Linked DNA regions of Allosaccharopolyspora coralli. The protein of the gene in region 2 interacts with the protein of the main gene of each other region in a pairwise test. Links are inferred from orthologs where the notes say so. Each region holds a gene or a part of one and is shown on either strand. Other genes may lie near its edges. The genes, in order: GIY23_RS17780 and sufU.

Evidence for each region.
Region 1: the proteins of sufU (region 2) and GIY23_RS17780 interact in binary tests that used the Escherichia coli proteins (3 or more experiments, as listed by UniProt). The link is inferred for Allosaccharopolyspora coralli from one-to-one orthologs.

The regions. Positions count from the first base shown.
Region 1 is NZ_CP045929.1:3,812,859-3,828,268, forward strand. Bases 3,988-6,986 are described here. They hold GIY23_RS17780 (cysteine desulfurase family protein), read right to left. Parts: upstream 6,104-6,986; coding sequence 4,871-6,103; downstream 3,988-4,870. Other genes in these bases: mnmA (tRNA 2-thiouridine(34) synthase MnmA), read right to left, coding at 3,988-4,869; GIY23_RS17785 (MFS transporter), read right to left, coding at 6,100-6,986. Outside these bases: GIY23_RS17755 (hypothetical protein), read right to left, coding at 88-762; GIY23_RS17760 (uroporphyrinogen decarboxylase/cobalamine-independent methonine synthase family protein), read right to left, coding at 886-1,929; GIY23_RS17765 (dienelactone hydrolase family protein), read left to right, coding at 2,073-2,795; GIY23_RS17770 (alpha/beta fold hydrolase), read right to left, coding at 2,818-3,606; more of mnmA, read right to left, coding at 3,781-3,987; more of GIY23_RS17785, read right to left, coding at 6,987-7,470; GIY23_RS17790 (5-methyltetrahydropteroyltriglutamate--homocysteine S-methyltransferase), read right to left, coding at 7,535-8,653; GIY23_RS17795 (lysophospholipid acyltransferase family protein), read right to left, coding at 8,744-9,571; GIY23_RS17800 (GNAT family N-acetyltransferase), read right to left, coding at 9,592-10,365; rnhA (ribonuclease HI), read left to right, coding at 10,805-11,269; GIY23_RS17810 (flavin-containing monooxygenase), read left to right, coding at 11,341-12,348; GIY23_RS17815 (electron transfer flavoprotein subunit alpha/FixB family protein), read right to left, coding at 12,444-13,403; GIY23_RS17820 (electron transfer flavoprotein subunit beta/FixA family protein), read right to left, coding at 13,433-14,215; GIY23_RS17825 (DegV family protein), read left to right, coding at 14,516-15,358. UniProt on the Escherichia coli protein: Master enzyme that delivers sulfur to a number of partners involved in Fe-S cluster assembly, tRNA modification or cofactor biosynthesis. Catalyzes the removal of elemental sulfur from cysteine to produce alanine.
Region 2 is NZ_CP045929.1:2,024,894-2,040,286, reverse strand. The notes cover bases 8,280-11,261. They hold sufU (Fe-S cluster assembly sulfur transfer protein SufU), read right to left. Parts: upstream 10,011-11,261; coding sequence 9,549-10,010; downstream 8,280-9,548. Other genes in these bases: GIY23_RS09650 (cysteine desulfurase), read right to left, coding at 10,022-11,261; GIY23_RS09660 (metal-sulfur cluster assembly factor), read right to left, coding at 9,130-9,552; GIY23_RS09665 (DUF1697 domain-containing protein), read left to right, coding at 8,485-9,021; GIY23_RS09670 (GGDEF domain-containing protein), read left to right, coding at 8,280-8,392. In the rest of the region: GIY23_RS09695 (helix-turn-helix domain-containing protein), read right to left, coding at 211-420; GIY23_RS09690 (ABC-F family ATP-binding cassette domain-containing protein), read right to left, coding at 625-2,253; GIY23_RS09685 (acVLRF1 family peptidyl-tRNA hydrolase), read right to left, coding at 2,711-3,379; GIY23_RS09680 (deoxyguanosinetriphosphate triphosphohydrolase family protein), read right to left, coding at 3,376-4,959; GIY23_RS09675 (lycopene cyclase family protein), read left to right, coding at 5,083-6,285; more of GIY23_RS09670, read left to right, coding at 6,587-8,279; more of GIY23_RS09650, read right to left, coding at 11,262-11,332; Fe-S cluster assembly ATPase SufC, read right to left, coding at 11,329-12,102; Fe-S cluster assembly protein SufD, read right to left, coding at 12,183-13,373; Fe-S cluster assembly protein SufB, read right to left, coding at 13,375-14,829; GIY23_RS09630 (helix-turn-helix transcriptional regulator), read right to left, coding at 14,826-15,393. UniProt on the Escherichia coli protein: A scaffold on which IscS assembles Fe-S clusters. Exists as 2 interconverting forms, a structured (S) and disordered (D) form. The D-state is the preferred substrate for IscS.

The DNA.
Region 1 (15,410 bases), 1.8 Mb from region 2 along the record:
GCCGGGGTTGTCCACAGGGTTCGGGCTCGATTCGCCGAGTTCGTCACTCGTGCGAGGTGTGTCGCGCTCGACCGGGTGAGTGGTCGATCAGGCCGAGGCGTCGGGAGTCGTGGGGCCGGAGGCGACGGAGCGGACGACATCGCGGAACTCCAGTAGCCCGACGGCGCCGTCCGGTTCGAGCAGCGCCGTCTCCACCCGGCCGAGACGGTCCGCAGCGAGTCGCTCCCCGAGTACCGCCTGCAACGGCAGGAACGTCAACGCCGTCCGCTCCGCCTCCTCCAGGTCCGCGAACCCGGGATGATGCACCGCCACGTCGACGAGCCCTTCGGCATGGTCGACCTGCGCAGCGAGCCGCACCTGCGACAACGCGTACTGGCCGCCGTGCAGGTTCACCGTCACCTGCGTCGGGTCCGGCACCGGCGGGATCGAGTCGTGGTACTCCCAGTTCTGGTCGTCCGCAGGCGCCGCCGCCTTCCACGCGTCGGTGACCGCCCGCAGCTCGGGGTCCGCCTGCGCACTGACGACGAGCGCGAACAGCGCGTTCTCCCCCTGCTCGATCGAGACGATCAGATCCGGGTGCACGCTCGCGACGGCCTCGGCGAGCGGGTGGTCGAGGCGATGCGGCTGTCCGTCCCCGAGCGCGGCGCTGACCTGCGGCTGGAGCTCGTCGTCCCAGAGCTGCCAGAACGCGCGGACCCGGTCGGCGAGATCGGGCCCGGCTTCCCGCTCGGTACGGTCTCGGCGGCGGAAGAGCTTCAGCATGGCCCCATTGTGCCGCGCGGCGACGCGACGCCGTGGCCGATTCCGGTGACTGCCACGCGCGATCGGCATCAGCGAGCACCGTGGGGCCCGCAGAGCGAACGACCTCGGCCTGGCGCCCGCTGGTCAGCCCGTCGGGTTCTCCGCCTCGTCGACGAACAGCTTGCCGAGGTCGCGCACCAGTGACAGCGCTCGCCGAGCCCACTCCGGAGAGGCTCCGGCGAGTCCGCACGCCGTCGTGGCCACGGTTCCCTCGGCGAGGATCCGGCGCGAGAAGCCGAGCCGCGCGGCAAGGTCGAACGCAGGCAGCGCGAGTTCCCGCAGATCGGGGCGCTCGGACGGATCGGTTCCCGGCACGAGCCCGAGGAACAGGCTGGTGCCGCCGTCCCACGCCTCCCCGAGTTCGTCGGCGAACGAGCCCGTGACCTCACCCATCCCGGTCGCGTCGAGTGACACCGCGCCCGCTCCGGCGCGGCGCAGCAGGCCGACCGGGGGCCTGCGCGCACAGCAGTGCGCGATCACGGGTTCGCCGGTCGCTTCGCGCAACGGCGCGATGACCTCGCCGAGCAGACTTTCGACCTCGGGTACCGGGACCGCGGGCACCGTGCCGTAACCGCTCGGCGTCGGCAGGTCGCCGCGCAGCACTCGCGGCAGCGTCGGCTCGTCGAGTTGGAGCACCACACGTGCCCCCGTGCGCTCGATCATGCGCTGCACGTGCGCGCGGAGCCCCTCGATCAACGAGGTCGTGAAGTCCCGCAACGCACCGTGGTCAGTGAGAACGCGGTGACCGCGTTCCAGTTCGATGCCGGCGGCCAACGTCCACGGGCCTGCCGCCTGCACCTTCAGCAGCGCGGGCGGCGCGCCGGCCTCGGCCACCGCCTGCTCCATCGCATCGAGGTCCCAGCGCATCAGGTCCTGCGCCCGGCGCTGATCACGTCCCGGTTTCGCGGTGACCCGGTAGCCGGACGGCACCACCTCGACCGCGAGGTCGACGAGCATCCCCGCGGTCCGGCCGAGCGAGTCGGCGCCGACGCCGCGTGCGGGCAGTTCGGGGAACGGCACGAGATCCGGTAGCTCCCCCACCGAGATCCGAGCCGCTTCCTCCGCGTCCACACCGGGCATCGAGCCGGTGGCGGTCGCCGTCCCTGGGTTCCACGGAAAGTCGGTCACCGAACCATTATCGACACCCAGGAACAGCCGCACCTTCTCCCCCACCCCGAGCAGACCGGCCGCCGGGGCGAACGGCACCCTCGCCTCGTGTGGTGAGGCGAAAGTGCCGTTCGCCCCGTTGTGACGGGCGCTACGCTCCCGACATGGAGACGATCGAGCTGACCGAGACCGCACGCCGACGCGGCGGTTCCGCGCGGTTGCATGCCCACCTGGTGCGCCCGTCGGGTGAGGGACCGTGGCCCGGGGTCGTCATGCTGCACGAAGCGTTCGGGGTCAACGACGTCTTCCTGCGCCAGGCCGAACGCCTGGCCGAATCCGGTTACCTTGCGATCGCGCTGGACCTGTTCAGCGACGGAGGGGCCCGTCGCTGTCTCGTTCGGACGTTTCGGGCGATGCTGTCCGGGGAGGGCGCGTCGTTCGTCGACATCGACGTCGCTCGCTCCTGGCTTGCCGAGTCCTCCGAATGCACCGGAAAGGTCGGCGTCATCGGCTTCTGCATGGGCGGCGGTTTCGCACTGCTCACCGCCGGTAGCGGCTTCGACGCGGCCTCGGTGAACTACGGCCAGTTGCCGAAGGAACTCGACGCGGTGGCGGCGGATGCGTGCCCGGTGGTCGGCAGTTTCGGGAAGAGGGATGTGACGTTGCCGAATGCCGCCGTCAAGCTCGACAAAGCGCTCACAGCCGCCGGAGTCCCGAACGACGTCAAGGAGTACCCGCAGGCGGGGCATTCCTTTCTCAACGACGCCGAGATCGGACCGAGGCCGTTGCGCCCGCTGATGCGCGTCGCCGGTGTCGGACCGGAACCCGACTCGGCGACGGACGCGTGGCGCCGAATCGACGACTTCTTCGCCGCCCACCTGCGCTGACCTCTCAGCGGGAACGCCTTCGTCAGCGTGCAGACCACAGATCGCGCAGCAGCGGGTGCACGATGTCCGGGCGTTGCTGGTGCGGCCAGTGCGACGCGCCTGGAACGCGCACGAGCTTCGCACCGATCCGATCGGCCGTGGCACCGGCGCACGCCATGATCGGTTTCCCGCCGTACTCACGGTAGTTCTCCGGAGCGTCCTCCCAGGTTCCGGTGAGGACCAGCTTCGGCCAGTCCCGCGCCGCGAGCACGGCGGCGTCGACTTCCACCTGCCAGGCCGGGAGCTCCGTGAGCGCCGCCCGGGAGGCGCGCACCATTTCCGGTGTCGTCTCCTCCGGGGGCTCGAACCCCACGCTCTCGTAGCTCAGCCGGACCAGGTCCTCATCGGACAGTTCCGGTGGAACCGCCTGCAGAGCTTCACGATTGCGTTCGAGCGCCGTCGCGACCACGGGATCGTCCGCGGCGAGCTGGAAACACGCGGGTTCGATCAGCGTCAACGACCGCACGGCCTGCGGCGCCCGTGCAGCGGCGATCATCGCGACCACACCACCCGACGAGTGTCCCAGCAGGTGCGCACCGTCAGCGAGCAACTCCACGACGTCGTCAGCGTCCCGGACACAATCGCTGCACTCCACGTCCGGACTGCGTCCGTAACCACGACGGTCCGGCACCACCAGCCGATACCGGTCCGCCAGTTCGCGTTGCGTCTCGAACCCGAGCGGCGCGTCGCCCCATGTCCCGGAGCCGTGTACCAGCACCACCGGCTCGCCACGGCCACTGTCGTCCCACACCGTCACTGCCACCGCACCCATGACTCGATCATGCCACCAGCTGAGAAGATGCGGGAGTGGGTTTGCTCGGTGGGTCGGGTGGCGGATGCGTACGGGGTGACCGCCCGGCGGCTCCGCCGCTGAGACGACAGCTCATGCTGCGATAACCCTCGAGCCGGGAAACCAGACCGCGACCAGGGTGAGTGCGACCGGCGTTCAGCGGGTGCCGGAAATCAGTGCACTGCCGAGGACCAGGTCACCCGAGTCTTCCGGGCGGTAGAGGACGATCGCCTGACCGGGGGCGACGCCGCGTAGCGAGTCGCGGAGACGGACGCGCACGACGTCCTCCTCATCGACCTCGACGACCGCGTCCGCGGTGCTGCCGTGCGCCCGTACCTGCACGACGCAGTCCGTCGGCTCCTGCAGCGGCTCATCCGGCCAGACCGGCCGGTTGGCGTCGATCTCGGTGACGCCGAGATCCTCGGCCGAGCCGACCTTCACCGTGCCCGAGACCGGTTCCAGCGACAGCACGTAGCGTGGCCGCCCGTCCGGCGCAGGCTCGTCGATACCGAGGCCCTTGCGCTGTCCCACGGTGAATCCGTGCACGCCGGTGTGTTCGCCGAGCACAGCACCGGAATCGTTGTCCACGAGCTGACCCGGCGACTGCCCGAGCCTGGACTCCAGGAACTTCTTGGTGTCACCGTCGGGAATGAAGCAGATGTCGTGGCTGTCCGGCTTGTTCGCCACCGCGAGATCGCGCTCGTCGGCTTCGGCGCGCACCTCGGACTTCAGCGAAACCCCCAGCGGGAACATCGAGTGCCGCAACTGTTCCGGGGTCAGCGAGGCGAGCACGTAGGACTGGTCCTTGTCCTCGTCCCTGCTGCGCCGCAACGACGGCACTCCATCCACAACGGACAGCTGTGCATAGTGGCCGGTGCAGACCGCGTCGAAACCGAGCCCCATCGCCTTGTCCAGCAACGCCTCGAACTTGATCTTCTCGTTGCAGGTCAAGCACGGGTTCGGGGTCCGCCCTGCGGCGTACTCGCCGACGAAGGTGTCGATGACCTCCTCGGTGAACCGCTCGGCGAAATCCCACACGTAGAACGGGATCCCGAGGATGTCGGCCGCCCGCCGGGCGTCGTGCGAGTCCTCGACCGTGCAGCAGCCGCGCGCACCGGTGCGCAGCGTGCCGGGTTTGGCCGACAGCGCCAGATGCACGCCGGTCACGTCGTGTCCGGCCTCGACCGCTCGGGCGGCGGCCACCGCCGAGTCGACACCGCCGCTCATCGCCGCCAGCACTCGCACGTCACACCTCCGTCTTCGCCACGGACGGCGCCGAGAGCCGGCGCAGCCCGGGAACTCCCGCGCTCCTGGCACGCTCCACGGCGGGCCCGATCGCCGCCACGAGTGCACGCACGTCCTCCCGCGTGGAGGTGTGCCCGAGCGAGAACCGCAGCGAGCCGCGCGCGGCCTTCGACTCGGAGCCGGTGGCCAGCAGCACGTGGCTCGGCTCGGCCACACCCGCCGTGCACGCCGACCCGGTCGAGCATTCGATGCCCTGCGCATCGAGCAGCATCAACAGACTGTCGCCCTCGCAGCCGGGAAAGGTGAAGTGCGCGTTGCCCGGCAGTCGCGACGGTCCACCGCCGACGACGCCCCGGCCCGCATCGCCGTTGAGCACCGCGTCCGGCACCGCTGCGAGCACGCCGGAGACGAGTTCGTCCCGCAACGCCGTCAGCTCCGGAACGTGCCGCTCGCGGACACCGACGGCCGAGCGGACTGCGGCTGCGAGGCCCAGTATTCCCGGCGTGTCGAGCGTGCCGGAGCGGACCTCGCGCTCCTGGCCGCCGCCGTGCAACACGGGCGTGCACTCCACGTCCCGGGAGAGCAGCAGCGCGCCGACTCCGTACGGACCGCCGACCTTGTGTCCGGTCATCGTCAGCGCCGACGCCCCGCAGGCCGCGAAGTCCACCGGCAACGTCTCCACGGCCTGAACGGCGTCGGTGTGCAACGGCACCCCGTAGCGCTGCGCGACTGCGGCGAGGTCGGCCACCGAGTTGACCGTGCCGATCTCGTTGTTCGCCCACATGGCTGTGACCAACGCCACTTCGTCGCCGTGTTCGGTGAGTGCTGCCTCGAGCACCTCCGGCCGCACCCGACCGTCGCGGTCGGCTTCCAGCCACGTGACCTCGGCGCCCTCGTGCTCGGCGAGCCAGTCGACCGCGTCGAGCACCGCATGATGCTCCACCGCCGAGGCGAGCACCCGGCGACGACGTGGGTCCGTGCCGCGGCGCGCCCAATAGATGCCCTTCACCGCGAGGTTGTCGCTTTCGGTGCCGCCGGCGGTGAAGACCACTTCCGAGGGGCGGGCGCCGAGTACTTCGGCGACGGTCTCGCGGGACTCCTCCACCGCACGGCGCGCCTTGCGGCCCGAAGTGTGCAGCGACGAGGCGTTGCCCAGCCGGGACAGCGCCTCGCTCATCACCGCGACCGCCTCCGGGCGCATCGGAGTGGTCGCAGCGTGGTCCAGGTACGTCATGACGACCCCAGGATAGTCCTCCCCGAGCGCCGGGCGAGGGCCGCACCCACCAGCGCCGACGCGGCGAGCAGCACGTCCACGATGACCACGCCCCTGGTCGGTGCGTCGGTGGAAGCCAATGCGGTCACGAGAACTCCGGCGAGGCCGATCAGCACGGTCTGGGTGAGCATGTCCGAGAGCTGCAACGCCGACGAGTGGAACCCTTGCTCGCTGCGCGGCGACAAGGCCAGGACGCGCACGCCGGTACTCGCGACCGCGATCCCCATGCCGCATCCGCCGACCGCCCACAGCAGGAACACCATCCAGTGCGGCCCCCACGCGGGCGCGGTCACCGTCAGGCCCGCGGTGGCGATCGCGACGAGCGTGAGACCTGCGGCAACGATGTGCTCACGGCTCAGATTGCTGTTGCGGCTCTGCCAGAGCGCCCCGAGTGTCCACCCGAGGGAACCGATGGTGAGTGGGATTCCGGCGGTCGCAGGCGAGTAGTCGTGCACCGCGGTGAGTGTGAGCGGCACGAACGCTTGGGCCGCGAAGAAGGTCCCGGCGAGCAGACCACGCGAGAGCACCATCACCGGGATGCCGGGACGACCGCGCAGGGTGCCTGCCGGAAGCAGCACCCGAGTGCTGGCCAGCAGCGCCGCCACCGACGCAACGCCCAAGGCCAGGGACAGCCACGACGGGTTCTGCGCCGCCCATGTCAGCCCGACCGCGCCGCCGGCGGCTCCGAGCGCGGCCAGCGGCAGACCGGAACGGGCCGGCGCGGCGACCTCGGGCGGGCTGAGGCGGCGTAGCGACGGGGCGAGCAGCACTGTGCCCACGGCCACCAGCGGCGCGAGACCGAGGAACACCCACCGCCAACTCAGGTGTTCGGTCAGCAACCCGGCCACGGCGGGGCCGACCAGGGCGGGCACCACCCACGCGGTCGACAGCGCGGCGAACGCTTTCGGCCGGTCTTCTTCCGGGTAGACGCGGGCGATCATCACGTAGAGGGCGACGACCTGGCCGCCCGCTCCGACACCTTGCAGCGCACGAGCCACGAGCAGCACCGTCATGTTCGGGGCGAGCCCGGCGAGCAGCAGCCCGACAGCGAACGTCGGCACGGCCAGCAGCAACGGCAGGGCGGGGCCGTGCCGGTCCGCGAGCCGGCCGCCGAGGACCGTCGAGACCGCGCTCGTGGCCATGAACACCGTGAACGGCCACGAGTAGAACCGCTCACCTCCGAGCTCGTTCACCATCGTCGGCAGCGCCGTGGCCAACCCCATCGCCTCGAACGCGATGAGCGTCACCAGCAGGATCAGCCCAAAGGTGAATGCGCGCCGCTGCGGATGCCACAGGGCACTGGTCGACTCCGTCCGCACAGTCGTCATGCCGACCAGCATCCCAGCGTGAGCCTTTGTGGTTGCTATAGCCACCACAAAGACTCACGCCTCTTTACCCCCACAGCTCCTCGGCAGTCTCGACGATGAGGGCGAGTTTCGCCCACTGCTCGTCCTCGGTGAGCGCATTACCCTCCACTGTGGACGAGAAACCGCACTGCGGAGACAGGCAGAGCTGGTCCATCGGTACGAACCGGCTCGCTTCCTCGACCCGGCGCTTGAGCTCGTCCTTGGTCTCCAACGCGCCCCGTTTCGTCGTGACGAGACCGAGCACGACCTGCTTGCCCTCCGGCACGAACCGCAACGGCTCGAACCCGCCGGAACGCTCGTCGTCGAACTCCATGAAGAAGCCGTCCACGTCGAGCTGGTGGAACAGCGTCTCCGCGATGAACTCGTAGCTGCCCTCCGCCGCCCACGACGAGCGGAAATTGCCCCGGCACATGTGTGTGGTGACGTGCAACCCGTCCGGTCGACCCGCGAGAGCGGCGTTCATCTGACGGATGTAGCGCTCGTGCTGGTGTTCGGCGTCGTCGCCGCGCTCGGCGAGCATCGCCCGCTGCGACGGATCGTTGAGGTACGCGAGGCTGGTGTCGTCGAGCTGCAGGTACCGGCATCCCAGCTCTCCCATCGCGCGGATCTGGTCGGCGTAGGCAGCTGAGAGATCGGCCCAGAAATCGTCCTCGCTGCCGTACACGGCGGGATCGATGCTCGCGCGGCCGCCGCGATAGTGCACCATGCTCGGCGACGGGATCGTCAGTTTCGCGGTCGCGTCCGTGGTCTCCCGCAGGAACCGGAAATGCTCCGCGAAGATCGTCTCCTGCAACCGGATCGCGCCGCTGACCTTCAACGCCGCAGGGGAGAAGTCGAACGTTCCGTCCTCGTTGCGGAACTCGACGTGCATGTTCTCGTCCGACTGCGTGATTCCGCCGAGTTGATAGATGAAGTCCATGTGCCACGAACCGCGCCGGAACTCGCCGTCGGTGGCGCTGCGCAACCCGACATCCGCCTGCTTGCGCACCACCTCGCGGATCGCGTCGTCCTCGACGGTCGCGAGCTCGTCGGCACCGAGTCGACCGGCGGCGTGTTCCTCACGTGCACGCAACAACTTCTGCGGACGCAGGAGGCTGCCGACGTGGTCGGCGCGAAACGGCGGCACGGAACGGGTGTTCGACATGGAGTCCTCCCGGGCGACGGCGAACAGTTGTGCGCACTGTCGTGCACCGACGGACACTACGCCCACCGGAACTTCCGTTGATCGGAAGGTTCAGGCGGCGACGAGATGCTCGGTCCGGAGCAGTGCCGGTTCCGTCTCCGAGCGGATCGCCACCTCGACCCGACGCGCCAACTCGCGCCGGTCGCTCACGGTGCGGGCATCCCAGGGCGGCAGCGCGGACAGTTCCAAGACCAACCCGCGTGTGCGCGCCACCGACACCAACGACGACAGCAACGTTGCGTCCCCGACGAAAGCCGCGGCGGTGCTCGGCCGACCGGCCACGCGGTATCGCAACGCGACCGGCTGCACGAGCGCGTCCGCTTCCACCGCGGCCTGGAACACGGCCGGACGATGACGCCCTGACGCCCTGCCACACCAGGTCGTGCCCTCCGGGTACACCCCGATCATCGAACCGCCGCGCAACGCCTCCGCGACTCGGTTGACCGCAGCGGGCAACGATCGCAAACCCTCGCGTTCGATGAACAACGTGCCTGCCCGTGCCGCGATGCCACCGACCACCGGCCAGTCCCGCACTTCCGCCTTCGCCAGCAGCCGCATCGGACGCACCGACTGCAACGCGATCACATCGAGCCATGACACGTGGTTGCATGCCACGAGCACGGGGCCGGTGACGTCGAGCCGCTGCGCGTCACGCAGCACCACCTCGACACCGAACGCGTTCAGCACGAGCCCGAACCACCGTCCGAACAGGACACGGCGGCGGTCGTGCGGGACGAACGGGAGGACAGCGACGAGCGCCGCTCCCACCAGGAACACGACGAACGCACGCGTGAACCGCAGCGCCACCCGCGCGGGACCGACTCGGTCGTGATGTCCCCGACGCGGCAGGCAGGTCGGACCGCAGGGAGACGTCGGCATCCACCCGTGCTGGGAACTCGTCACTGCGTTCCGCCGAGGAAGTACCGCAGGTACCGCTGGTCCATGTTCGGCAAGTTCAGCAGCACGAAGAAGTCCGCGACCCCGAAATCGGCGTCGAGTGCAGGCGGCCCGCACACCCAGGCGCCGAGCCGAAGATAGCCCCGCAGCAACGGCGGCAACGAGCCGCGCGTCACACCGGCGACCGGCTCCCACGGCTGGTACGGCCGGACGCGGAACTCGTCCGGAGCATAGTGCTTCTCCGACACGGTGTCCCACACGCGGCCGGCGACCGCGCCGCCGTCGTACAACGGCACCGAAGCGCACCCGGCGAGCCACGTGTGCCCGTGCAGATACATGTAGCGGGCGATCCCCGCCCACACCAGACTCACCACCGCTCCACTGCGGTGATCGCGATGCACACACGACCGGCCCGTCTCCACCAACGCGGGTCGCAGGGAGCGCAACGCGGACAGATCGAACTCCGTCTCGGAGTACAGGCCCCCCGCGGCCTCGGCCCGCTCCGGCGGCAGCATCCGGTAGGTGCCGACGACCTCACCTGTGTGGTCGTTGCGCACGATCAGGTGGTCACAGAACTCGTCGAACGCGTCCGCCTCGGCGCCCGGCACGCTCGCTTCGACCTGCGCGCCCATCTCCTCGGCGAACACCTGGTAGCGCAGGCGCTGCGCGGCCCGCACCTCGTCGGTTTCCCGCGCCACGAGCAGCGAATAGTGTGGCTGGTCCGTCGACCGCGCCCCGGTGGGCGCGGTGCTGATCAACAGCTGCGACTCAGGCATGGTGCAGGTGTATCGCCACGCGGACGAAGCGCAGAAGGGCGCAGGAGGACACTCCACCGGAACATCCGGTGAATCCCCGGTGAGACACCCGGTCCCGATGGCGCGAACGGCACTCTCGCCTCGTCGCACGGGGCGAAAGTGCCGTTCGCACCGTTGAACTGGTGGGGCGAAAGTGCCGTTCGCACCGTCACACGGGGCGAGGGTGCCGTTCGCACCGTTGAACTGGTGAGGCGAAAGTGCCGTTCGCCTCATCACACGGGGCGAGGGTGCCGTTCGCACCGTTGAACTGGTGAGGCGAAAGTGCCGTTCGCCTCATCACACGGGGCGAGGGTGCCGTTCGCACCGTTGAACTGGTGGGGCGAAAGTGCCGTTCGCCTCGTCGCACGGGGCGAAAGTGCCGTTCGCTCCTTGGTTCGGCGGGTGCGCTAGGTTCCGAGGCATGAGCGACGACACCGCGAACGCGGCACCAGTGGAGCTGTTCACCGACGGGGCCTGCAGCGGCAATCCCGGGCCCGGCGGGTGGGGTGTCGTCCTGCGCTACGGCGAACACGAACGCGAACTGCACGGCTCGGATCCGGTGACGACGAACAACAAGATGGAGATGACCGCCGTCATCGAGGGTCTCGCCGCGCTGACCCGGCCGATGCCGATGGTCACGATCCACACCGACAGCACCTACGTGCTCAAGGGCATCACCGAGTGGATGGCCGGGTGGAAGCGCAACGGCTGGCTGACCTCGGCGAAGAAACCGGTGAAGAACGTCGACCTGTGGCAGCGCCTGGACTCGGAATGCTCGCGTCACGGCGAAGTCCGCTGGAAATGGATCAAGGGGCACGCGGGCCACGCGGACAACGAACGCGCCGACGCCCTCGCGTGCCGAGGCCGCGACGACGCTCGCCCCTGAGCAGCCTGCGCCACAGGAGTCCTGGCGATAACGCGTTGCCTGTCTGACAGGAGTTCACCGACACTGCTCGCATGGTCGATGCACTCGTGGTCGGTGGAGGTCAGGCGGGCCTGGCCGCCGCGTTCGAGTTGCGACGCCAGGGGTTCCGGCCGACGGTCCTGCACGCGGGTGCGGAGCCGGTCGGCTCGTGGCCGCACTACTACGACAGTCTTCGGCTGTTCACCCCAGCGTGGTTGAACGCACTGCCCGGTCTGCCGTTTCCCGGCGAGCCACGCCGGTATCCGTTCCGTGACGAGGTCGTCGACTATCTTCGCCGATACGCGAACGGCCTCGAGTGCGAGATCCGTACGGGCGCCCACGTCACCTCGGTCAGCGCCGCCGACGGCGGGCACCTCGCGACGACGGCCGACGGCTCGCAACACTGGGGGAAGGTTCTCGTTGCGGCCACCGGTTCCTTCGTCCGTCCACACTGGCCTGAACTGCCACTGGACGACTACACCGGACAGGTCGTGCACGCCGCCGATTACCGCACACCGACGCCGTTCGCCGGGCAGCGAGTGGTCGTCGTCGGCGCGGGCAACTCCGCGGCGCAGATCGCCGTCGAGCTCGCCGAGTACGCCGACGTCAGCCTCGCCACCCGCGCACCGGTGCGTTACCTCAACACCAAGCCGCTGCGCCCAGACTCGTGGCTCTGGCCGGTACTGGGCGCGGCTTCCCGGGTACCGCTCCGGTCCCTGAGCCGCGGCGGTACGGGCACCGTTCCCGTGCTGGAGACCGGCGGTTACCGAGCCGCCATCGAAGAGCGCGGGCGGCCGGACCGGCGGGACATGTTGTGGCCGGACGGTCAGAAGCAGCGTGTGGACGCGATCATTCTCGCCACCGGTTACCGGCCCGCACTGGACTACCTGAGCACCTCGGGAGTCCTCGACGGCAACGGCAGACCTCGGCATCGGTTCGGGGTCGCCACGGGGTGTCCGGGAATCGGCTTCGTCGGGCTGGAATACCAGCGAACCGTGCTGTCCGGCTCGCTCGGCGGCGTCGGCCGGGACGCGCGCTACGTGGCCACAAAGATCGCGTGAGTCTTTTTAGTGGTCATAGCCACCAAAAAGACTCACGCATGCACAGGGGCGGGCCACACCGGAGTGCGACCCGCCCCTGTCGAAGCGTCGGGGGTTCAGCCCTTGCGCTTGGCGACCTCGTCGGTGAGCTGCGGGGCGACCTTGAACAGGTCACCCACGACACCGAAGTCGGCGATCTCGAAGATCGGCGCCTCCGGATCCTTGTTCACCGCCACGATCGTCTTCGACGTCTGCATCCCGGCACGATGCTGGATCGCACCCGAGATGCCCAGCGCCACGTACAGCTGCGGCGAGACGGTCTTGCCGGTCTGCCCCACCTGGAACTGGTGCGGGTAGTAGCCGGAGTCGACGGCCGCACGGGACGCGCCGACGGCGGCACCGAGCGAGTCGGCGAGCTTCTCGACGACGTCGAAGCTCTCCGCCGAGCCGACACCACGGCCACCGGAGACGACGACCGAGGCCTCGGTCAGCTCCGGACGGTCGCCGCCCTCGACCGGCTGCAGCCCGGTGATTTTCGCGGACTTCGCCGGGTCGGCCGCCGGGACCGCCACCGTCTCGTCGGCGGCCGCACCGGAGGCTTCCTCGGCCTCGACGCTGCCGGGAAGCACCGTCACGACCGGGGCACCGCGGGTGACCTTCGCCTTGGCGTTGTAGGTGCCACCGAACAGCGAGTGCGAGCCGACGCCCTCGCCGTCGAGGTCGACGACCTCGGAGAGCAGGCCGGAGTTCAGCCGCACCGCGAGACGGCCCGCGATCTCCTTGCCGTCCACCGAACCGGGGACGAGCACCGCGGCAGGCGAGGCCGAGCCCGCGAGTTCGGACAGGACGTCGACCTGCGGGGTGACCAGGTGGTTGCCTGCGTCGTCGGACTCGGCGGCGTAGACCTTGGCCGCGCCGTAGGCGGCCAGCGAGTCCTTCAGCTTGGCTGCCGTGCCGGGCGCACCGACGACGACCGCCGACGGCTCACCGAGCCGCCGCGCGGCGGTGAGCAGCTCGAACGTGATCTTCTTGGCTTCGCCGTCCACGTGGTCGACGAGGACCAGTACCTCGGACATGTGTTCGTCTCCTCCTCGCGAACCGTGACTCAGACGAGCTTCTGACCGGCCAGGTACTCGACGACCTGCACGCCGCCCTCACCCTCGTCGGTGACGCGCTCGCCACCGGACTTCGGCGGCTTCGGAGCGGACTCGACGACGGTGGAGCCCGCGTTGGCCAGACCGACCTCGGAGGCGTCGATGCCCGCGTCGGCAAGGCTCAGCACCTCGACCGGCTTCTTCTTCGCGGCCATGATGCCCTTGAAGGACGGGTAGCGCGGCTCGTTGATCTTCTCGGTGACCGAGACGACGGCGGGCAGGTTCGCCTCGACGCTGACGATGCCGGCGTCGCTCTCCCGCTCCACCGAGACGGTGGAGCCGTCGGTGGTGACCTTGCGCGCGTACGTCAGCTGCGGCAGCCCCAGCAGCTCGGCGAGCATCGCGGGAACCGCACCGCTGCGACCGTCGGTGGACTCGTTGCCCGCAATCACCAGGTCGACGGAGCCGACGGTACCGATCGCCTTGGCCAATGCCTTGGCGGTCGCGACCGTGTCCGAGCCGTGCAGCGCCTCGTCGGAAAGATGGACGGCCTTGTCGGCACCCATCGACAGCGCCTTGCGGATCGCGTCGGTGGCCCGGTCGGGACCCATCGAGACGACGGTCACCTCACCGCCATGGGCCTCCTTGATCAACAGCGCTTCCTCGACCGCTCGCTCGTTGATCTCGTCGAGCACAGCGTCCGCTGATGCACGGTCGAGGGTGTGGTCCGAGTCGGAGAGCTTGCGCTCGGACCATGTGTCGGGCACCTGCTTTACCAGAACGACAATGTTCATGGGCCCTGTTCGACCTCCCGCGGACAGACGACAAATTCGGATGTGTCCGGCGCGTCGACGCTCGGACGGTGTTCGTTTCAGCCAGTGGGCCGGGTTAGGTTGACCTTGCCACGCGGTCGCGTGGAAAGCACAGTGACCCCTGCCACCCCGCATGTTACTAGTCGGTAGCCCCTGCGCAACCAGGGGTTGTACGTGACGGTACTCACCTGTCGCACGACGGACGAGCACCCCTGGGGCGTCGTTGCCACCGGACGCGGGGCTGAACGTGAACGCGATGAACCGCGCAGTAGCCTGTCGGCCATGAGCCGACGCGTCGCCATCGTGACCGACTCGACTGCCTCGATCCCGACGGATATCGCCGACTATCTCGGTGTCGCGGTCGTGCAGTTGGGTCTGACCGTCGGCGACGAGGAGAACGACGAACGCCGCGTGCCACACGCCGACCTCGCGCGTGCCATGCGGGAGGACGTTCCGGTCGCCACGTCCCCGCCGCCGGCGCCCGCGTTCTACTGGTGCTTCACCGACGCCGTCGCCCGCGGCGCGGAAGCCATCGTCTCGGTGCACCTTTCCGGAGCGCTGTCCGAGACGTGCGACGCCGCCCGCGAGGCCGCCGCCGAGCTCGACGTGCCGGTGTACGTAGTCGACTCCCGGCTGTGCGGACTCGGCCTCGGCTATCCGGTCATGGCCGCCGCGGAAGCAGCCGACGCCGGGGCGACCGCGCAAGGCGTGCTCAGCGTCCTCGACCGCAGGCTGCGGGCCACCACGGAGATGCTCTACGTCGACACTCTCGAATACCTGCTGCGCAGCGGCCGAGTCAGCAAGACCCAGGCGACCGTCGGCAGGGCTCTGTCGATCAAGCCGGTGCTGGTGCTCAAGGACGGGTCCCTGATCCAGCTCGGTCGTGCCGTCGGCCCGGAACGGGCTCTGCGACGCGCGGTGACCCATGCTCGAAAGCGCGCAGGCGATCAGAAGGTCGACATCGCCGTCGAACACTTCGAATGCCGCGACCGGGCCGAATGGCTCGTCGACGAACTGCGCATGGAAATCCCGCACGTCCGCCGCTGCACCATCGAGCAGACCAGCGCGATCATCGGTGCGCACGCGGGCCCCGGCGCGATCGGAATCACGGTCTCTCCGGTCTGAGAACTCCTTGTAGATGGTGTTTTCCCGTGGGTCGGGTAGCGGGTTCTCAGCG
Region 2 (15,393 bases):
TCCGTTGTTCTTGGTGACCGGACCGGGCACACGGTACCCGGTCGATCGTGCAGAGGTGTGGCCGTCGATCACGGCGGATTCGAGCGCCCTCACGATCCGCGAGACGACGGCCGCCCCCCTGTTACGAACGAACACCTCACCCGCGGAACGGGCGGCACTCCGTGTTCGAACGGGCACGCGCGGTTGTCGTTCGAATCGAACGACTCCCGCTCACTTCTTCTTCGTGCGGGTCGCGCCCCCACGGCCCCGCAACTGCACACCCGACTCGCTGAGAACGCGGTGGACGAAACCGTACGAACGGCCTGTCGCCTCCGCCAGGGCGCGAATGCTGGCACCTTTCTCGTATTTCTTCTTCAGGTCACTGGCAAGCTTGTCCCGTGCGCTTCCGGTAATTCGCGCACCTTTCTTCAGGTCAGCCACAGTGTCCCCGCCTTCCCTCCGAACAGGTCGGGCCGCTCGCGACCCCTGTCGCCCGCAATGATCGAACAGGAAAGCCGGGAACGCCAGGCGATCATGAAAAAAAGATCGCAGGTCGTTGGGCCGTCAGCGCCAGAGTTGTGCTCCGAATGCCGTAACGTGGTGTTGCGCCGGGGGAGGAAAACGGCGTGGCGCGTGCCTGGACGATCAGGCCAACTGGACGAGTTCGGAGTACTCGTCCGACCAGTGGTCCTCGGTTCCGTCCGGCAGCAGGATCACTCGTTCCGGTTCCAATGCCTCGACCGCGCCCGGGTCGTGTGTCACCAGCACGACCGCCCCGCTGAAACTGCGCAGCGCGTCGAGGACCTGCTCACGGCTCGCCGGATCGAGGTTGTTCGTCGGCTCGTCGAGCAACAGCACGTTGGCACGGCTGGAGACCAGACCGGCCAACGCGAGCCGGGTCTTCTCGCCGCCGGAGAGCGTGCCCGCCGGCTGCTCGAGCTGCTCGCCACTGAACAGGAACGTCCCGAGCAGGGTCCGCAGCTCCTGCTCCGGCGTGTCGGGCGCGGCACCACGCACGTTCTGCCACACGGTCGCATCGTGGTCGAGCGTCTCGTGCTCCTGCGCGTAGTAGCCGACGCGGAGCCCGTGACCGGCGACGACCGCACCGGCGTCGGCGGGCTCCCTGTCGCCGAGCAAGCGCAGCAGGGTGGTCTTGCCCGCACCGTTGAGCCCGAGCACGACGACCTTGGACCCGCGGTCGATCGCCAGATCGACACCGGTGAAGATCTCCAGCGACCCGTACGACTTCGACAGGCCCTGGGCGGTCATCGGCGTCCGCCCGCACGAGGCCGGTTCGGGGAACTTGATCCGGGCGACCTTGTCGGCGGCCTGCTCCGGTTCCAGCTCGGCCATCATCTTCTGTGCCCGCTTGGCCATGTTCTGCGCCGCGACCGCCTTGGTGGCCTTGGCCCGCATCTTGTCGGCCTGCGCCATCAACGCCGAGGACTTCTTCTCGGCGTTGGCGCGTTCCCGCTTCCGGCGCTTCTCGTCGAGGGCCCGCGCCTCCTGGTAGCGGTCCCAGTCCATGTTGTAGACGTCCGCCTCACCGCGCACCGCGTCGAGGAACCACACCTTGTTCACCACGGCGGCGAGCAGTTCCACGTCGTGGCTGATGACCACGAGGCCCCCGTCGTGGGCGCGGAGGAACTCCCGCAGCCAGGCGATCGAGTCGGCGTCGAGGTGGTTGGTGGGCTCGTCGAGCAGCAGCGTCGTCGAGGAATGACCACCGGGACCGGCTTCGGAGGCGGCGAAGAGAATGCGCGCCAGTTCGACACGACGGCGTTGCCCGCCGGAGAGCGTCTGCAACGGCTGGTGCAGGATCCGATCCTCGAGCCCGAGGTTGCCGCAGATCCGCGCCGCCTCGCTCTCGGCGGCGTACCCGCCGCGGGCGGCGAAGCGCTCCTCGAGCTTGCCGTAGCGGTTGATCGCCTTGTCCCGCTGCTTGTCGTCGACCAGTTCGGCCATCTCGGCCTGCGCCTTCTCCATGTCGCGCAGGGTCTTGTCCAGACCGCGGGCGGAGAGCACCCGGTCCTTCGCGCTGACCGAGAGGTCGCCTTCGCGGGGGTCCTGCGGCAGGTACCCGGTGTCGCCACTGCGGGTGATCTCTCCCGCGTACGGTTCGTCCTCGCCGGCCAGGACCTTGAGGCTGGTGGTCTTGCCGGCGCCGTTGCGGCCGACGAGGCCGATCCGGTCGCCGGGCTGGACGCGCAGGGTCGTGTCGGAGAGCAGAATGCGGGATCCGGCGCGCAGCTGAAGGCCGGTAGCAGAAATCACGAAAAGACTCCGGAGATCGGGTCGAGCGGGTTCGAGGTCACAGGCGCAGCGTCCGAGGACGCGCCGTCGGGGCGGCTATGCCACGCGCACGCGGGTCACCGACGCGGTGACCGCACCTGCCGCGACCAGCACGAGCCGCCGCACGGGCCGTGCGGTGTCGTCGCGCGCCTGCGGCACGGGGGAGTTCTCGACCACGAGTGCCAGTGTACCGACGGACGCACCCCGATTGTGGGTGCGTCGGCTGTGAGCGCTCCCGCCTCGGACGGCTCACCCACCCGAGACCCCAGGCCACCCTGCTCAGAGGGCATTCGGGGACTGGCATGTGCGCCCCGTAGGGCACGCCTCACACGTGCTCTGCCGCGGCAAGCTGAGACGCTCCGGCATTCGGAGTTCGTGCCGTGCGGCGCGAACTGGGGCGGCGGGACCGGACGACCTCCCCCAGTTCCACACTGCCCTCTCAGTCGAAAATCTCCACCTCGACCGCCAGAGTCCTGCGCGCCGCCTCGTCGAGCACGGACTTGCGCGGCTCCGGCAGGTCCAGCACGCGGGGCTCGGCGCGGCCGAGCAACTCGGCCAGACGCGGATCCGCTCGCAGCTCGTCCAGTGCCTTGCGGTCCCCGCCGAGCACCATTGCGTCCAGCGTCGCCCTCTCCGGCAGCAGCACCCGCGCCACATCGGCCGCCGCGGACTCCAACGATCGCCGGGCCTGTCCCTCGCGCCGTCGGGCGAACCGCTGCTGAGACTGACCGCCCGCCTTGTTCCGCCCGTGCACGAGATGCCGGTCGGTCGACGACCGCTCGACCACGCCGTCGCGACACACGCCGACGCTGTGCGCGCCGAGGCGAACGAGAACGAGCCCGATCCGCCGCGACCGCCGCACGTGCCGCACCAGGGGCTCGACGTCGAGTCCCTCCCGCTGCTCGTGCGGTTCGCCGAGTTCCTCGAACGGCACCTGCACCGCCGCCACGGCATCGTCGGCGGCCCGGACCTCGACGCGCCGTGGGCCGAGCACCGTGCTCGCCACTCCACCGTGCCGCCCGGCGAAGCGGTCGAACCAGCCCTGCAGCCGGTCGGCGCCGACCTCCACCCCCCGGCCCCCACCGGGCAGTTGTCGTCCCCGGCTCACAATACGAACGTGTCGGACCACAGCTGCGTGGTCCGACCGGACAGTGCCTCCAGCAGGGAGGCGGCCTGGTTGTCGGTCAAGGACGCGACGAAATCCAGCACCGCCCGGCCGCGAGCCAATCGCTCGACGGTCTCGCCGTCCGTGGACTCCCCCGGCACGACGAGCAACTCGGGCGCGTCGCGGACGAGGCCGCGGAACTCCAGGCGCGCGTGGTCGAAGAGGTCGCGCAGCCGGTACGGCAACCGCGCGGCCTCCGAGCGGTCGATGAGCCACGAGTCCAGCGCCTCCACCAGCTTGCTCAACAACCGGTCCTGCCCGCGCTGGTGCAGGGCCAGATCCGGCCGCTGCAGCACGAACCGGCGATGCACGAACTTGAGGACCTGGACCTCGTGCCACTGCTCGGTCGCCAGCCCGACGTGCCCCGTCCGGGTGCCGGGATGCTCGATCAGTCGTACGCCCCCCGCGAGTCGCTGCGTCCATTCGCCGGAGAACGCGGCGACTGCCTGCTCGGCCTGTTTCGACCGGTCGAACGGCATCTCCAGCAGCTTGCCGACAAGGTCCGAGAGCACCCTCTTGACGGCGTTGACGAACGCATCGTCGTCGGCGATCCACCCGTCCTTGGTGTGCAACCGCCTGCGCAGGCGTTCCAGGTCGCGGCCGGGACGTGAGGACTCGGCCGCCAGCTGGTCGTCGGAGAGACCGGCCAGCCGGACCGCGTGTCCGAGCCACTCGGTGAGCTCGTACGAGACCGTCGTGTGCTGCAGGATCCCGACCCGGTGAAAGTCTTCGAGGTCGTGGATGGCGTAGGCGATGTCGTCGGCGGTGTCCATCACCGACGCCTCCACCGTCTGCTGCCACGGTTGCAGCCGGTCGGCGAACGGAGCACGGCAGTCCTGCATGTCGTCGATCTCGGTGACGTAGGCGGAGAACTTCGCCGAGCCGGTGCGCGGGGCACCTTCCGGCTCGGAGGCCCCGCGCGGCGGCACCGGTAGGTGACGCGGGTGGGGGTCGGGCCGCGACCAGCGCGTCCACGGATACTTCAGCAGTGCCGCGCGCACCGCGGCCGTCAGGTCGAGCCCGTCGCCGTCGGCACCGTGCACGTCGATGCTGCTCACGATGCGGAACGACTGGGCGTTGCCCTCGAAGCCGTCGACGAGCCCGAACCGCTCCCGCGCGAGCCGGTCGAGCACCGTCTCGCCCTGGTGACCGAACGGAGGGTGACCGAGGTCGTGGGCGAGTCCCGCCGCCTCCACCACGTCGAGATCGCACCCGCCGAGTTCGTCGACCAGGTCGGACCGGCCGGTCCTGGCGGCGAGCGACTCCGCGATCGCCCGCGCCGCCTGAGCGACCTTGAGGCTGTGGGTGAGCCGGTTGTGCAGCATCAACCCGGAGCCGCTCGGGCTCACGACCTGGGTCACCCCGCCGAGCCGCGAGAAGAACGCCGAGCTGGAGATCCGGTCCCGGTCGGCACGGAACGGGCTCGCGGCCAGGTCGGACGGATGGCGGGTGCGTCCCGACCGGCGAGCGCTGCGTGCATCCAGGTGATCGGTCGCGGCGGACCGGTGATCGACGGTGGACATGGCCCCACGCTATCGGCAGTCCGTGCCGTGTTCGAACGAATGGCACGGGTGGCGAGCGTTACCGCGGGAGGACCACGGAGCGTCCGGCGGCACAGGTGCGGGTCGGCGTGATCGAATGTTCGTGTGGCGGATGTGGTGGTCGTCGGATCCGGTCCCGCGGGGCGCGCGGTCTCGGCCGCCTGCGCGGACGCGGGTCTGCACGTCGTGCTGGTCGCGCCCGCCCCCCGGCGAGTGTGGGCGAACACCTACGCGGCCTGGCACGACGAGCTGCCCCCCGAGCCCGCGCGGCACACCGTCGCCACCCGCGCGGACCGCGTGGTCGCGATCGGCACCACCGAGCACGCATGGCACCGCCCGTACGCCGTACTCGACAACACCGCGCTCTGGCAGCACCTGTGGCGCCCCGACGTCGAGGAGGTCATCGGCAAGGTCGCCACCGCCGAACACGCCGACACCGGCTCGACGGTGGTGCTCACCGACGGTCGCCGACTGGCCACCGCGGCGATCGTGGACGCGTCCGGCCCGACGCGGGCGCTCTCCGGTGGTCGACCGGCGCGCACTCCCGCACACCAGACCGCGGTCGGGGTGATCGTGCGCGACGTCGACGCGGAACCGTTGCGCCCTCGCGGCACCGCGGTGTTCATGAACTGGCGCCAAGCCCCCGACACTCGGGGTGGGTGGCCGACGTTCCTCTACGGCGTTCCGGTGTCCCCGGGACAGGTCTTGCTCGAGGAGACCTCGCTCGCTCGGCGACCGGCGCTGCCACTGGCACAACTCCGTCGGCGACTGCACGGCAGACTCCAGGAAGCCGGTGTCGAGGTCCCGGACGACGCGTTCGAGGAACGGGTCCGGTTTCCGGTGGACGACCCGTTGCCGAAACCGTCCCGCGTGATCCCGTTCGGCGCGACCGCCGGTTTGATCCATCCGGCCAGCGGGTTCAGCGTGGCCGCGTCGTTGCGTCTCGCACCATGGATCGCAGGTGCGATCGCGGCCGGACTGCCCGCGGGTCCCTCGGCCGCCGCCCGAGCCGCGTGGTCGATCCTCTGGCCCCCGTCGTCGCTGGCGACGCACGAGATGCGCCGACGCGCGCTGCGTGCGCTGCTCGCGTTGCCGCCGGACGAAGTTCCGGAGTTCTTCGAGCAGTTCTTCGGGCTCGACGAACGGCACCGGCGCGCGTTCCTCAGCCCCGTCCCGGATCCGTCGAGCACCGTGACGGCGATGGCCTCGATGTTCCGCGACGCCTCGTGGACCCTGCGCAGCCAGTTGATCACCGGAGTCGTGGCGCCGCGCCGTTCGGAAGCGCATCATGGCCTGGGCGGCCTGTGATCGGTCGAACGACATGCGGCAGTGCGAACGAATCGCCCCGAAATGTCCGGTTGTACGCACTGTCGTCGAATCGACCGTACTTCGCCGTGCCGCGCTACCCGGGGTGACGGCGTCACCCCGGAGGGCTGTGTCAGTGACCACACCTTGTGCGTGGAACAGGGCTGAGCCCTCACGCGACCGCGCTAGTTTGGACGATGGCGAGACCTCGTGCGCACGACGCTCGGTGGCGTGCCCGCGCCGTGCGCACGAGGGGAAGACGAGATGTCGGTGAACAAGTGGTGAACAAGGTCGAGGGGCAGGCATGAGTGCGAGCAAGATCGATTCTGTGCTTGCACTGGTGGACGGTGTTCGGTTCGCGTTCCAGCCACTGATCAACGTCAAGACCGGTGCCATCGTGGCGGTCGAAGCGCTCGCTCGTCCCACCGGTACCGGAATCCAGGATCTCTTCCGCGAGGCCGCACGACGCCGCCGCCTCGCCGAACTCGACGTCCAGTTGGCGGTCTCCGCAGTGCGGACCGCTGCCGAGCACGAAACCCTGCTCCCCCTGCACCTCAACCTCTTCGGCGGCACCGCCGTGCACGACTTGCACCGCATCGACGAACTCAGAGAGGCACTCGCCGCAGCAGGCAGACGGGAACACGAGGTCACCCTGGAGGTGGCTCCGCCGTTCGCGCGGCTGGACCCGAAGCACCTCGCCGCGAACGTGGCCCAACTGCGTGACCAGGGCTTCCACGTCGCACTCGACGGGGTCGGCGACGGGGACGTCCCGCTCACGTTCCTCCCCGACCTGCAGCCGAGCATGGTCAAACTCGACCGTAGCGTCGTGCAGGCCCTGCCCGACGACACCGGACGTGCCGCGATCGTCGAGTCCGTCCGCCACCTCTGCGACGCCACCGACAGCAGCCTGGTCGCCGAGGGCGTCGAGAGCGAGCGGCAACTGTCCGCGTTGCGCCGCAACGGCGTGCGACTGGTGCAGGGAAACCTGTTCGCCCCTGCCGCGCGCCGGCCACCGACGACGATCACGGTGCCGGGAGTCGCGGCCGAGGTCACCGACCCGGGCGGGCGGGTCGCGCCCACCACGGCTGCGGGCCCCCGTGTCACCGAATTCCTCTCGCCCACCACGATGCTTCCCGCCGACACCACGGCCGACAAGGTGCGCGAAGTGCTGGCCGACCACTCCGAGATCAGCGGCGTCGTCCTCGTCGACGAGCAGAACCGTCCGCAGTGGACCATCGACCGGAACCGTTTCCTGCTCGCCGTCACCGGACCGTACGGGCACGCGCTGCACGCGAAGCGGCAGGCGTCCCGGCTGGCGGACGAGCCGCGCGTGGTCACCACAGCCACCACCGCGATGGAAGCGCTCACGCTGGTCACCGGTTCCGACCAGTACCGGATGTACGACGACGCGGTCGTGGTCGACGAGTCCGGGCGGTGTCTCGGCTCAGTCCGCGCGGGGCATCTCATTCGCGGCATGGCCGAACTCAAGGTCGAAGAGGCCGCCGCGCTCAACCCACTCACCCGCCTGCCCGGCAGCGACAGCGTCGCCAGGGACGTGGCCCGGCGCGTCGCCGCCGGCGACGTGTTCTCGGTGAGCTGGCTCGACGTCGACGGCTTCAAGTACATCAACGACACCGTGGGCTTCTCTGCGGGGGACGACCTCATCAAGACCATCGGCCGCAGCCTCACCGACGCCGCGACCGCGCTGGCCTCGGTCCAGGTCGGGCACGTCGGCGGGGACGACTTTCTCATCGTCTCCGACCTCGACGACCTGGTGCCGCTGTCGGAGATGCTGCTCGACCCCGCACGCCAGGTGCAGGACGTCGACGTCACGCTGTCGCTGGCGACGCTGGTGTGCACGCAGAGCGCCGTCACGACCTACGACGAGGCGTCCCGGCTGCTGGCGCCGCTGAAGACGCAGGCCAAGGAGATCGACGGCGCCAGCTGGGTCATGTCCCGGCCCGGTTCCGACAAGGTCGACGTGCTGCGCGGCGAGGGGCAACACGGGCGGGTGCCACCGCCGGGTTTTCCCACGCAGGACCCTGACCCGGGTCACCCCGACGCCCCCTCCCCACATCCGCCGGGCTCGAGCAGCGTCCGCGCAAGCTGAACGACCTTGGGGCGAACGGCACTCTCGCCCCACCACACGAGGCGAAAGTGCCGTTCGCCTCGTTCTGTCGGGGGCCGTGCGAGACTCGGGGCGTGTCGTGTTGTGTCGCGCTGCTGCGCGGGATCAATCTCGGTCCGGCGAACAAGGTCGACATGGCCGAGCTGCGTACCGTGTTCACCGCGCTCGGGCACCAGGAGGTCAGCACCTACATTCGCAGCGGCAACGTGGTGTTCCGCTCGGATCGTGCTGACCTCGACGAGATCGCGCGGGAGTCGCAGGCGCGGATCGAACGAGACCTCGGAGTCACCTCGGCCGTCATCGTCCGCAGCCACTCGGACCTCGAAGCGGTGCTGCGCGCCAACCCGTTCATGTACGACGAGCACGACCCGGCGAAACTCCACGTGGCGTTTCTCGGGAAGGAGCCAGCACCCGACGTCGTGGACGCGTTGAACGTGCCATCGGGCGAATCAGCACGTTTCGCCGTCGTGGGGCGGGAGATGTACCTGCATTATCCGAACGGTTCCGCCCGGACGAAGCTCGGAACGTCGTTCCTCGCCCGCCTCGGAGTCGTGGCCACGGCACGCAACTGGCGCACCGTCCACAAGCTCCACGCCCTCACCGCGGACTGAGCCCCGCAGGATGAGCTGTCGTCGTGAGTGTCAGCGGCGAAGCCGCTGACACTCACGACGTACGCAGTTCCGCCACGGACCACCGCGCAAAACCTACTGAAGGAGTTCTCAGACGGTGAAGCCGAGAGCGCGTAGTTGCTCGCGACCGTCGTCGGTGATCTTCTCCGGGCCCCACGGCGGCATCCACACCCAGTTGATGCGCATGTCGCCGACGAGCCCGCCACCGGGGCCGCCGCACAGGGCGCTGCGCGCCTGCTCCTCGATCACGTCGGTGAGTGGGCAGGCCGCCGACGTCAACGTCATGTCGATCGTCGCCGTGTTGTCCTGCTCCACGTGCACGCCGTACACCAAGCCGAGGTCCACGACATTGATCCCCAGCTCGGGGTCGACGACGTCCCGCATCGCTTCCTCCACGTCCTCCACGGACGCGGTCTCGGCGCTCGGCGCGACCTCGGGCATGCCGGCGGCGCCCCGCTGCACGTCCTCGGACTCGTCCTGCTCCGCCACCTGAGTCTGGTCCTGACTGCTCATGAAGTTTCCACCTCGTCGACAACTCGGGACAGGGCGTCCTTGAAAGCCATCCACCCCAGCAGAGCACACTTCACCCGCATCGGGTACTTCGCGACCCCGGCAAAGGCGATGCCGTCGTCCAAGACATCCTCGTCGGGTTCGACCTGGCCGCGGCCGTGCATCAGCTCGGTGAACGCGGCCTGCGTCGTCAGCGCCTCCTTGACGGACCGGCCGACGACGAGATCGGTGAGCACCGACGTCGCCGCCTGGCTGATCGAGCAGCCCTGCCCGTCGTAGGAGACATCCTGCACCACGGCGTCCATGCCGGAGCCCTCCAGCCGGACCCGAAGCGTGACCTCGTCCCCGCAGGTCGGGTTGACCTGGAACGACTCCGCGTCGAACGGGTCCCGCAGCCCGCGCAGGTGCGGATTGCGGTAGTGATCGAGGATGATTTCCTGATACATCTGCTCGAGCTGCATCGCCCCTCCTCTCAGGCCACGCCGAAGAACCGCTGAGCGTCACGCACCGCGTCCGCGAGCACCGTGACTTCCTCCGGTTCGTTGTACAGATAGAAGCTCGCCCGGATGGTCGCGGGCACACCCACCGTCCGATGCAGCGGCCACGCGCAGTGGTGCCCCACGCGGACCTCGACGCCGTGGCTGTCGAGGACCTGGCCCGCATCGTGCGGATGCACCCCGTCCAGCACGAACGACACCGTCGCCCCGCGGGATTCCGAACTCTCCGGACCGATGATCCGCACTCCGTCGATCTCGGAGAGTTCCCGCAGCGCACGTTCGGCAAGCTGGTGCTCGTGGGCGGCGACGCGCTCCATGCCGAGCGAGGACAGGTAGTCGACCGCCGCGCCGAGCCCGACCGCCTGCGACGTCATGGGCACACCCGCCTCGAACCGCTGCGGCGGCGCCGCGAACGTCGAACGGTCGATGTGCACCATCTCGATCATCGACCCGCCGGTGAGGAACGGCGGCATGGCCTTCAGCAGCTCGGTGCGGCCATAGAGTACGCCGATCCCGGACGGGCCGAGCATCTTGTGCCCGGAGAACACCGCGAAGTCCACGTCCAGCTCGCGGAAGTCCACCGGAGTGTGCGGCACCGACTGGCACGCGTCGAGCACGGTGAGCGCCCCCACCTGTTGCGCGCGGCGCACCAGCGGCTCGGTCGGGTTCACCGTGCCGAGCACGTTGGACTGGTGGACGAACGCGACGAGCTTCGCGTTCTCCGTGATGACCGAGTCCACGTCCGAGAGATCGAGCCTGCCGTCCGCGGTCACGCCGAACCAGCGCAGCGTGGCGCCGGTTCGCTCGCACAACTGCTGCCACGGCACCAGGTTCGCGTGGTGTTCCATCTCGGTCACCACGACCTCGTCACCCGGACCCAGCCGGAACCGTTCCGCCTCCGGGCCCGCCGTGCCTGCGTTGCTCATCGCGTACGCCACCAGGTTGACGCCCTCGGTGGCGTTCTTGGTGAAGACCACCTCGTCCACGCCGACACCGACGAACCGGGCGATCGTGGCACGAGCATGCTCGAACGCGTCCGTGGCCTCCTCGGCGAGCTGGTGCGCGCCGCGGTGCACCGCCGCGTTGGACGTCTCCAGGAACGCGCGCTCGGCGTCGAGCACCTGGCGGGGACGCTGCGAAGTCGCGCCCGAGTCCAGGTACACCAACGGCCGGTTCTCGCGCACCGTGCGGCCCAGGATCGGGAAGTCCGCACGGATCGCCGCGGTGTCCAGCGGCGTGGCGAGCGTGCCCACCTGCTCGGGGGCACCGGGAGGCTGAACGGTCATGACTGGGCGGCCGCCTCCTTCTTACCGGTGAAGCGCACGTAGCCGGAGGACTCGAGCTCGTCGGCCAGCTCCGGGCCGCCGGACTCGACCACACGGCCGTCGGCGAAGACGTGCACGTGGTCCGGGCGGATGTGGTTGAGCACCCGGGTGTAGTGCGTGATGAGCAGGACGCCCTTGTCGCCAGGCTCGGTGTAGCGGTTCACGCCGTCGGAGACCACCCGCAGCGCGTCGACGTCGAGGCCGGAGTCGGTCTCGTCGAGGATCGCGAACCGCGGCTTGAGCAAATCGAGTTGCAGGATCTCGTGCCGCTTCTTCTCACCACCGGAGAAGCCCTCGTTCACGCTGCGCTCGGCGAAGCCCGGCTCGATGTCGAGGTTCGACATGGCCTGCTTGACTTCCTTGACCCAGTGCCGCACCTGCGGAGCCTCGCCCCGGACCGAGGTGGCCGCGCTGCGCAGGAAGTTCGACATGGACACGCCCGGCACCTCGACCGGGTACTGCATGGCGAGGAACAGGCCCGCGCGGGCACGCTCGTCCACGCTCATCTCCAGCACTTCCTCACCGTCGAGCTGCACCGAGCCCGAGGTGACCTGGTACTTGGGGTGTCCGGCGATCGCGTAGGCGAGCGTGGACTTGCCGGACCCGTTCGGGCCCATGATCGCGTGCGTCTCGCCGGAGCGCACGGTCAGGTTGACGCCCTTGAGAATCTCCTTCGGGGCGTCGTCGGTGAGGACCGAAACGTGCAGGTCCTTGATCTCCAGGGTGGCCATCGTCTGTCTCGTTCTCCTGGTGTTCGGTGAAAGCTCGGGTGCCGCCTTGCGGCCATGGGCCGGCGGCGGGATGCAGGCGCTCAGGCGCCGATCGCGTTCAGTTCCTCTTCGATCGCGTTCTCGAGGCGCTCCCGCACCTCGGGCACGGTGATCTTCTGCAGGATCTCGCCGAAGAAGCCGCGTACGACCAGACGCCGGGCCTGGTCCTCCGGGATTCCCCGCGCCTGCAGGTAGAACAGCTGCTCGTCGTCGAACCGGCCGGTGGCGCTGGCGTGACCGGCGCCGGCGATCTCGCCGGTCTCGATCTCGAGGTTCGGCACCGAGTCGGCGCGCGCGCCCTCGGTCAGCACCAGGTTCCGGTTCAGCTCGAAGGTCTCGGTGCCCTCGGCCGCGGCGCGAATCAGCACGTCACCGATCCACACCGTGTGCGCCGAGGCTCCCTGCAGCGCGCCCTTGTAGGTCACGTTGCTGCGGCAGTTCGGCTGCGAGTGGTCGGCGAGCATCCGGTGCTCGAGGTGCTGGCCGGAGTCGGCGAAGTACACGCCGAGCAGTTCGGCGTCACCGCCCTTGTCCCGGTAGTTCAGCGTCGTGTTCACCCGCACCAGGTCACCGCCGAGGGTGACCGCCAGGTGGCGGAACACCGCGTCCCTGCCGACCGAGCAGTGCTCGGCGGAGACCTGGGTGGCGCTGTCCTGCCAGTCGTGCACGGACACCACCGACAGCCGCGCGTTGTCCTCGGCGACGAGCTCGATGTTGTCGGCCAGCACGCCGGTACCGCGGTAGTCCACGACGACCGTCGCCTCGGCGAACATCTCCGCACGGATCTGCAGGTGGCCGTAGGCGAGCTGGCCCTCACCCGGGCCGTGCACCGTGACGCTGATCGGGTTCTCCGGCCGGGTGTCCTTGCCGACCGTGACGACCGTGGCCTCGGTGAACGAACTCCACGCCTGCGCGCCGATGCGGTCGGACGGCACGCCACCGTCGCCGAGTCGCGCGTCGTCGCGCCCCACGGTCTCGACCGTGGTCTCCGTACCCGCGTCGACCTCGACCGTGATCGAACCGGTCGCCGAGGCGTCGCCGGTGTGCAGATCGTGCAGGCGCTTCATCGGCGTGAAACGCCAGTCCTCCTCCCGGCCGCCGGGCACCTCGAAGGCGTCCACGTCGTAGGAGGTGAAGCGCTGCCCACGGGAGGACTGCGGGACCGCGGTCCCCCCGTGGGAGTGCTCGTCGAGGCCGTGCTGGCCGGACGTTTCGAGTGTCGACTCCGTCATCTCAGCCAACGGACCCTTCCATCTGCAGCTCGATCAGGCGATTCAGTTCCAGCGCGTACTCCATCGGGAGTTCGCGCGCGATGGGCTCGACGAACCCGCGGACGACCATCGACATGGCCTCTTCCTCGGTCAGACCACGCTGCATCAGGTAGAACAGCTGGTCCTCGCTGACCTTGGACACGGTGGCCTCGTGACCCATGGACACGTCGTCCACACGAATGTCGACGTACGGGTATGTGTCCGAACGGCTCACGTTGTCGACCAGCAACGCGTCGCACACGACCGAGGAGGACGAGTGGTTGGCGCGCTTGGCGACCTTGACCAGACCGCGGTAGGACGTGCGGCCACCACCCCGGGCGATCGACTTCGACGTGATCGTCGAGGAGGTGTGGGGAGCCATGTGCTCCATCTTCGCGCCGGCGTCCTGGTGCTGGCCCTCACCGGCGAAGGCCACCGAGAGCACCTCGCCCTTGGCGTGCTCGCCCATGAGGAACACCGACGGGTACTTCATGGTCACCTTGGAGCCGAGGTTGCCGTCGACCCACTCCATGGTGGCGCCCTCTTCGGCCTTGGCGCGTTTGGTGACCAGGTTGTAGACGTTGTTCGACCAGTTCTGGATCGTCGTGTAGCGGCAGCGCGCGTTCTTCTTGACCACGATCTCCACGACCGCCGAGTGCAGCGAGTCGCTGGAGTAGATCGGAGCCGTGCAGCCCTCGACGTAGTGCACGTAGGCACCCTCGTCGACGACGATGAGCGTGCGCTCGAACTGGCCCATGTTCTCGGTGTTGATGCGGAAGTAGGCCTGCAGCGGGATGTCGACGTGCACGCCCTTGGGGACGTAGATGAACGACCCGCCCGACCAGACCGAGGTGTTCAGCGCGGAGAACTTGTTGTCCCCGGCCGGAATGACCGACCCGAAGTACTCCTTGAAGATCTCCGGGTGCTCCCGCAGGGCCGTGTCGGTGTCCAGGAACTGGACACCCTGCTCCTCGAGGTCCTCACGGATCTGGTGGTAGACGACCTCCGACTCGTACTGGGCGGCCACGCCCGCGACGAGGCGCTGCTTCTCCGCCTCCGGGATGCCCAGCTTGTCGTAGGTGTTCTTGATGTCCTCCGGCAGGTCGTCCCAGGTCTGGGCCTGCTCCTCGGTGGAACGGACGAAGTACTTGATGTTGTCGAAGTCGATCCCCGACAGGTCGGCACCCCAGTTGGGCATCGGCTTGCGCTCGAACAACCGCAGCGCCTTCAGACGCTGTTCGAGCATCCACTCGGGCTCGCCCTTCTTCTCCGAGATCTCCCGGACAACGTCCTCGTTGAGGCCTCGGCGAGCGCTCGCACCGGCGACGTCCGGGTCGGCCCAGCCGTACTCGTAGTTGCCCAGTGACGCCAGGGTTTCTTCCTGGGTCAGCTGGCCGTCGGGCGCCGTGGTGGGTCGCTGCTCGGCAGCGGCAGTCATACGGGCTCCCCTCCATCAGGAATCGGGGCGGTCTCCTGTCGGTCCGTCGGGTCCGGACCTCCAGAGTTCTGGTGGTGTGTCGAACGGTTGCCCGCCGGTCCTTCGGACCGGGCGAGAGGCACGTGCGTGGTGCAGGCCGCGTCACCGTTGGCGATCGTGGCCAGCCGCTGCACGTGGGTGCCGAGAACTTCGGCGAACGCCGCCGTCTCGGCCTCACACAGCTGCGGGAAGTCCGCAGCGACGTGTGCCACCGGGCAGTGGTGCTGGCAGAGCTGCTCGCCACTGCCGACCGTCCTCGTCGAGGCAGCGTAGCCCTCCCGCGAGAGGGCCTGCGCGAGCACCTCGGCACGGTCGACGGTCGTGGTGGCCGCCTCCAGTGCCTCCTTGTGGTGCTCGACGAGGGCGGTCATCCGCCGCTCGGCGAACGAACGGACGGCGTCCTCGCCCGCGTTCTCGGCGAGGTAGCGCAGTGCGGCGACCGCGAGGTCGTCGTAGGCGTGCCCGAACCGCGCCCGGCCCGCCTCGGTGAGCAGGAACAGCTTGGCGGGTCGGCCACGTCCGCGA